3 regions of the Paenibacillus sp. JCM 9796 genome follow, and region 3 is predicted to be linked to each of the others. Evidence: riboswitches for the same ligand, from Rfam matches in the RefSeq annotation. Region 3 holds a riboswitch; each other region holds the start of a gene.
The links. A riboswitch is a leader RNA that binds a small molecule or an ion and turns the genes downstream of it on or off. The one in region 3 is predicted to bind cobalamin.

Region 1: it holds a riboswitch for cobalamin, as region 3 does, so the genes downstream of both, ACZ439_RS26820 (energy-coupling factor ABC transporter permease) here and metE (5-methyltetrahydropteroyltriglutamate--homocysteine S-methyltransferase) in region 3, are expected to answer to the same signal.
Region 2: it holds a riboswitch for cobalamin, as region 3 does, so the genes downstream of both, cobJ (precorrin-3B C(17)-methyltransferase) here and metE (5-methyltetrahydropteroyltriglutamate--homocysteine S-methyltransferase) in region 3, are expected to answer to the same signal.

The regions. Positions count from the first base shown of each region.
Region 1 covers NZ_AP043723.1:5,606,829-5,609,089, forward strand. Annotated here, with positions in the region: gene ACZ439_RS26815 (energy-coupling factor ABC transporter substrate-binding protein) at 1-113, opposite strand, end outside; gene ACZ439_RS26820 (energy-coupling factor ABC transporter permease) at 110-877, opposite strand; cobalamin riboswitch at 1,045-1,241, opposite strand; gene xerS (tyrosine recombinase XerS) at 1,434-2,261, shown strand, end outside.
Region 2 covers NZ_AP043723.1:1,580,430-1,582,690, reverse strand. Annotated here, with positions in the region: gene ACZ439_RS07720 (MmcQ/YjbR family DNA-binding protein) at 1-288, opposite strand, end outside; cobalamin riboswitch at 580-782, shown strand; gene cobJ (precorrin-3B C(17)-methyltransferase) at 1,049-2,261, shown strand, end outside.
Region 3 covers NZ_AP043723.1:5,248,796-5,251,056, forward strand. Annotated here, with positions in the region: gene metE (5-methyltetrahydropteroyltriglutamate--homocysteine S-methyltransferase) at 1-1,087, opposite strand, end outside; cobalamin riboswitch at 1,240-1,444, opposite strand; gene ACZ439_RS25290 (ABC transporter substrate-binding protein) at 1,680-2,261, shown strand, end outside.

The sequences.
Region 1 (2,261 bases), 360 kb from region 3:
TCCTCGGCCGCCCCGTCGGCTCCCCCGAATTCTCCGTCGACAAGAAGCAGCGGAAGCGTGCTCAGCAGCACGACGCCGGCGATAAGCAGGCCGTTTTTCATCCTTTTGGTCATGAATGATCGACTCCTTTCGTTGTATGCCGCACAACCGACAAAGCTTCGGCATGGTGCAACCGCAGCCAGTTCCAGACAAGCACAGTCAACAGTCCTTCGCTAATCGCAAGCGGTACTTGCGTGATGGCGAAAATACCCGAAAATTTCATGAACGAGGCGGCAACGCCCCCTTCTGCAGCAGGGAACGCCAGAGCCAGCTGCACGGAAGTTACCAAATACGTCGACAAATCGGCTAGAGCGGCTGCCGTGAAGACGGCCCACACTTCTTTACCCGTCGTCTTCACCATGAATTTGTAGGCGAAGAACCCGACGATCGGGCCGGCAACCGCCATCGCAAACGCATTGGCTCCCAGCGTCGTCAATCCCCCGTGTGCGAGCAGCAAAGCCTGGAACAGCAGAACGATCGAACCGAGCACGCTCATCGGCAGCGGCCCGAACATCACGGTGCCGAGACCGGTTCCGGTCGGATGAGAGCTGCTGCCTGTAACCGAAGGAAGCTTCAAGGCGGACAGTACGAACGTGAACGCAGCCGCCAGACCGAGCAGCAGCTTCAATTCCGGCGACGTCTTCGTGATCCGGGCAATGGCGCGGACGCCGAGCACGAAGAACGGGATAAACACCGCCCACCAGAAGATCGCCCATCCCGGCGGCAAGAATCCCTCCATGATGTGCATCGCATTAGCAGATTGCGGCTCGTTCACGACAAAATAAACGATAAATCCGATGATAACCGCGATCATTGACAAGACTTTGGACGATTTCATTTAATCTCCTCCCATGAATTTGTGCAACAAAAAAAGCATTCCCAACCGTAGACGGTTAGAAATGCTTCTTATCCTGATAAACTTTCGGAACGAAAGGGGCCATTCACCCTCCGTACGAAAACCGATCGCAGCAGCTTCCTAACACCTCCCTATCTTCCGTAGGTATATCAGTGTCGTCAGAACAGGCAGGTCTCCTGGCTACCAGCATCGACGCCCGCAAGCCGCCTTCCCGATCCGGTTGCGAATCAGTGGCTTCGTGGCTGCGAACTACGCTGTTACAGTGGCGGGACCGCATCGGATTTGCACCGAACTTCCCTATTAAGCTTCAACCTGAAGTTGAAGCACCTGTTCCCACAATATGCACTTGTGTAAGACTAGCCTTAATGTACACGAACCTGCCTGTGAATTCAACCCCCATATCTAACCGATTTCCTGCAATTGTGATAAAATAACGGGTACAGCGATCGGTTCAAGTAGCTGTCAACCAACAAAACAATACATAATTATAATTATGTTAACTAATTGCTGAATACAGGCAGTTAAGGAGCGTGGCCCGATGAACGTAATCAAAGTCAAAGACCGTTTGGAGCTGGAGAAAAAAATCCCGCTGATGCCCTGGTACGTGGAGAAATTCATTAATTATAAACTGCCCGACTTGTCTCCCTCTTCCCTGCTCGAATATGTGAGGGATTACGAGACATTCTTCGGCTGGCTGCTCGCCGAAGGGTTGAGTACGGCCGGACAAATGAAAGATGTGCCGCTCCTCGATCTCGAGCGGCTGCATATGGAGAGCATCGATCATTACAAGATGTTCCTCGCCATGCGCAAAACGAACGCCAATTCGAAAACGACCATTTCCCGCAAGCTGTCCTCGCTGCGCTCGTTGTTTCATTATTTGAGTCAAATCGCCGAGGACGAGAATTTCTACCCGCTGCTCAAGCGCAATGTCATGGCGAAGGTGGAAATTAAACGGACGCATAAACCGAAAGACTCGGCGGCCAAGCTCGAAGGCAAGCTGCTGCAGGAGGCGGAGATCGCCGAGTTTATCGACTATGTGAAGACGGGCTACGGCCAAGACGTGGCATCGAACAAGCAGGCGACCTATGCTTACGAGATCAATAAAACACGCGATGCCTGTCTCGTGAGCCTCATCCTCAACTCCGGACTGCGCGTGTCGGAGGTCGTTAACCTGAACGTCGAGGACGTCGATTTGAAGAAGAAGCTTATTTATGCGTTCCGCAAAGGCAAGAACGACGAGACGTTCAAAACGCCCGTCTATTTCCGGCAGGACGCGGTAGATGATCTGGCCTGTTATTTGGAGCTTCGCAGCTCGGTCTACAAAGCGCCGAAACGCGAGAAGGCGCTCTTCCTTGCTTTGGCTAAC
Region 2 (2,261 bases), 2.0 Mb from region 3:
CATGTTCTCAAGCTCCTCATCCGCCAGCTTTCCGTTCAAGATGACGGTATTCCAATGCCTTTTGTTCATATGATATCCCGGCAGCACGGTGTCTGGATACGTCTGGCGCATCAGCCAGATTGTGTCCGGATCGGCCTTCAGATTGACGCTCGGGACGCCGGATTGATGGCCTAATAAGGCGAACATTTTGCTGCCGACATAAAGCACCGGAAGATCGGGCTCGAACGGGTAACGCAGACTGGTTCCGGGTTTCTTCAACGCCAGGGCGATCAATAACTCGTGATTCATTTGACAAGAGGCTCCTTTCAGCGGCGGTTTTGCCTTTATTTCAGCATATCCGATCCCGGCTCTGATGAAAAGCCATAACCGCAGCTGGCCGAAGACTTGCGTGACCACGGGGCATAGGCATCAGGCCGGGCGCCCAGCGCGGCGACAAAAGCGGCAAGCACTCCTGACGCGTGTCATCTCAACCTCCCGCATCAAGCTCCCTTTCCGACAAAGAGTTGGACAGTCTTGAAATAATCGTGCTATCATGGGAGTTGATTATCAAAGAAATGCGTGAATACGTACCTAATTTTATATTGAGTTCAGAGAACAGGTGCCGATATGCCGCCATTGCGCGTATCGGCTTAATAGGGAAGCCGGTGTAAGTCCGGCACGGTCCCGCCACTGTAAGCGAGGAGCTTTTTCCGACCCAGGCCACTGTCGATTCGTCGATGGGAAGGCGCGTGAAAAAGCGATGAGACGCAAGTCAGGAGACCTGCCTGTTTTCCGCTGCCTTGTCACGATCGAACGCGACGAGAGCGGCAAAGTCACCAGAAAGCCTACGCGGATAGGGGGGTGTACGGGAATGGGTTCAGGCGTACTGCGGGTTAGAGCCAAGCGCTTGCCGTCATATTCGGCAAACGCGCGGGAATTTACCCCGGCAGCAGCCGGTTCACTTTATCGTCAAGCATCTTTCCGAGAGGAAGGATGCTTTTTTTGCGTGGGTTGGTTTGTTTGATGGTTCCGCTATTATCGTTCAGCGACTGGAAGGGAGGACGAAACGATGAAAGGCAAGCTATCGGTTATCGGATTTGGCCCCGGCAGCTTCGAGCATATGACGCAAGCGGCGAAAGAAGCGATCATGGAGAGCGAGGTCATCATCGGCTACAACACATACGTGGATTTGATCCGCGGTTTACTGAGCGGGCAGCATATCGTACGTACCGGGATGACCGAGGAGGTCAGCCGGGCGCAGGAGGCGGTTCGGCAGGCGCAGGCCGGCCGGAAAGTCGCGGTTATCTCGAGCGGGGACGCGGGGGTGTACGGGATGGCCGGCCTCGTCTACGAAGTATTGATGGAGCAAGGCTGGCGTCGGGACACCGGTGTCAACGTGGAGGTGATTCCGGGCATCTCGGCGATCAACTCGACGGGTTCGCTGCTTGGCGCGCCGATCATGCACGATGCCTGCACGATCAGCCTGAGCGACCATTTGACGCCCTGGGACCTCATTATTAGGCGGGTCGAAGCGGCGGCGGCGGCCGACTTCGTCATCGCGTTATATAACCCGCGAAGCGGCCGGCGCACCCGGCAAATCGTCGAGACGCGCAGCGTGCTGCTGCGTTACCGGTCGCCGCAAACGCCGGTTGGTATTGTCAAAAGCGCCTACCGGGACCGGGAAGAGATTGCCATCACGACGCTCGAACGCATGCTGGAGCACGACATCGGCATGCTGACGACGGTTATTATCGGCAACTCGGCGACGGTCGTCTACGACGGTCTGATGATTACGCCGCGCGGCTACCAGCGCAAGTATACGCTCGGCGCGGACGTGCAGCCGTTGAAGCCGCATGAGCGGCTGCGCGCCGAGGCGGAGCCGTGGTCGCTCGAAGCGCGGGAAGGCGCTGTTGCGACGGCGGAGCGAGAGCCGGCAGCGGGAGCGGCGAAGAGCGAAGCGGCTGCCGCAGAGGCGACGGCTGCGAAGGAAGCGGAGGGCGCAGCGGGGGACGCTGCCGCGTCGCCGCTAGCGTTGGCGCTCGAGGCGCTGCGGCTCGTGGAGACGCAGCGCGGTGCGGCGAACGCCGGAGCGCCGGCCGAGACACCGTCCTGGCAGCGCGAAAGCGATCCGTTCCGGCGGCGGGAGATTCTCGAGTTCGCCGTCAGCCCCGGGCTCGCGGAGAAGAGATTGACGGCCGCCCAACTGACGCTGCTGGCCGACATCGTGGGCGAAGACGGTTCGATTGAATATACGCCGCATCATCAATGGCTTGTGAGGCTCG
Region 3 (2,261 bases):
TCAATAGTACGAGCTCCTCGAGCTTCTCGTTTGCGAACGCAAGTGCGTTCCGCAGCGTAGGCTCCAGCTTCGTTTCATGTGCGGCCGTGACCGGAACATGAAGCAGGCTGCAGCTTGGCTGGATCATCATTCTCTCATACGGGACGATCGGGGACAACGTGTGGAGCAGCCGGAGCCGCGCGTCCAGATCGGAACGCCAAATGCCTCGTCCGTCGATCAAGCCGACGCCAAGCGTCTTATCTGCAGGAAATCCATATTGCAGCAAATGCTCGCTGTTTTTGTCCAGCCCGTGAGCGAAGTCGAGGCCAATGCCTTGCACCGGCAGCGCAGCGATGTGTTCATACAGATCGACGGCGTCGAAGTACGTTTGCAGCATCAGCTTAAGACGTGGGGCCGCTTCGTGCAGCTTCTTGTAAACGAATGCGACCCGCTCCATATCGGCTTCCGTTAATGAGGTCGCAAGAATCGGCTCATCGATCTGCACCCATTGCGCGCCTTCCTGCTCAAGCTCGCTCAATATGCGGGCATACAAAGGCACGAACCGCTCCAGCAGCTTATCGAAGTGCTCGGTCTTGTAGCCCTTGGACAGCTTCAGGAACGTGTATGGCCCGATCAGGACGGGCTTGCCTTCAATGCCGAGACGGAGTTTGGCTTCCCGGTAGGCCAGGAGCGGTTTGTTCACGGTCAGCTGCGGCTCGGCGCCGTTCAGCTCCGGCACAATGTAGTGGTAGTTGGTGTTAAACCATTTGGTCATCTCGCAGGCCGGGGCGCCCTCGCTGCCGCGGGCCATCGCGAAATAGGCGCTCAGCGGCACTTCGCCGCCTTCGTAACCGAAGCGGCCGGGCACGAGCCCGAACATCGCTGCCGTATCCAGCATGTGGTCGTAGAAGGTGAAATCGTTGACAGGGATCAAGTCGATGCCGCTCGCCTGCTGGGTGCGAAGATGGTTGAGCCGTATTTCTTCCATGCGGCTGACCAGCTCCGTCTCCTGCAGCTTTCCGGCCCAGTAGGCCTCAAGCGCTTTTTTCCATTCGCGCCCGCCGCCGATTCGCGGATATCCCAGGTTGCTGCTTAATGCTCGGTTCATAGGTATTCCTCCAGTTCATTTGTTTTCATAAGCGGTGCTTTCCCATGCAAAAAAGGCATCTTTACCCAGTAAAAGTCAAGGGTAAAGATGCCTCCCGATTGTTTGTACGGCGGCTGCCATCTTTAACACCTCCCTATCTCCCGTAGGTAAAAGCAGTGCTGTCAAAATAGGCAGGTCTCCTGGCTCCAGAATCATCGTCTTACGTCGGCCTTCCCAATCCGAAGGATTAGTGGCGCCGGGTGACGTTCGACTCCTCTGTTACAGTGGCGGGACCGCGTCGGCATTTCACCGAACTTCCCTTTTAAGCTCCGCCCGGCATAACGACCGGTCCGGAGCACCTATTTCCACATGATTCAATTATCGAATACCGAGTAATAGTACAATATTTCTTAGGTTTATTCAAACCTTTTTTACGAACAAGCGGAGAAGAGGCAGAGCAGCGGTTGTTGTAACACAAAGTTTAAAAATAATAGCACAATTGTAGTGACAGAAATTGGTTTCATGTGCTACGCTATGCAAGTGCTACTATACACCTGAATCGTGCTACTGCACACGTTAACAACTTAATTCGAAGGAGTGTTTGAGTTTGAAAATGTGTTTACGATGGACGCTAATGATGCTGTTAGTGGCAGCGCTTTGCATCAGCGGCTGCACCCGGGCCAAGACCGAGCAGGCGGCCGCCCCGAAGGAGGAGCTTGTTCTTGCGATAGGCGGCGAGCCGGAGGGAGGCTTCGATCCGACAACGGGATGGGGGCGCTACGGATCTCCATTGTTTCAAAGCACGCTGCTCAAGCGCGACAGCAGCTTGAATATCGTCAACGATCTTGCAACGGGCTATGAGGTCAGCGGGGACGGTCTGGACTGGACGGTGAAGCTGCGGAAGGATGTCAAATTTTCCGACGGGCATCCGTTAACGGCCGCCGACGTTCAGTATACGTTCCAAACCGCAGCCGCAAGCGGCTCTGCCATCGATTTAAGCAATGTCAAGGATGTGGCGGCGGCGGACGAGCATACGGTCAAGTTTTCATTGAAGGAACCGCAATCGACCTTCGCCCAGATGCTTGTGAGCACAGGTATCGTTCCGAAGCATGCGCACGGCAGCGATTATGCCAAAAAACCGGTCGGCTCCGGCCCTTATAAGCTGGTGCAATGGGATCAAGGGCAGCAGCTGATC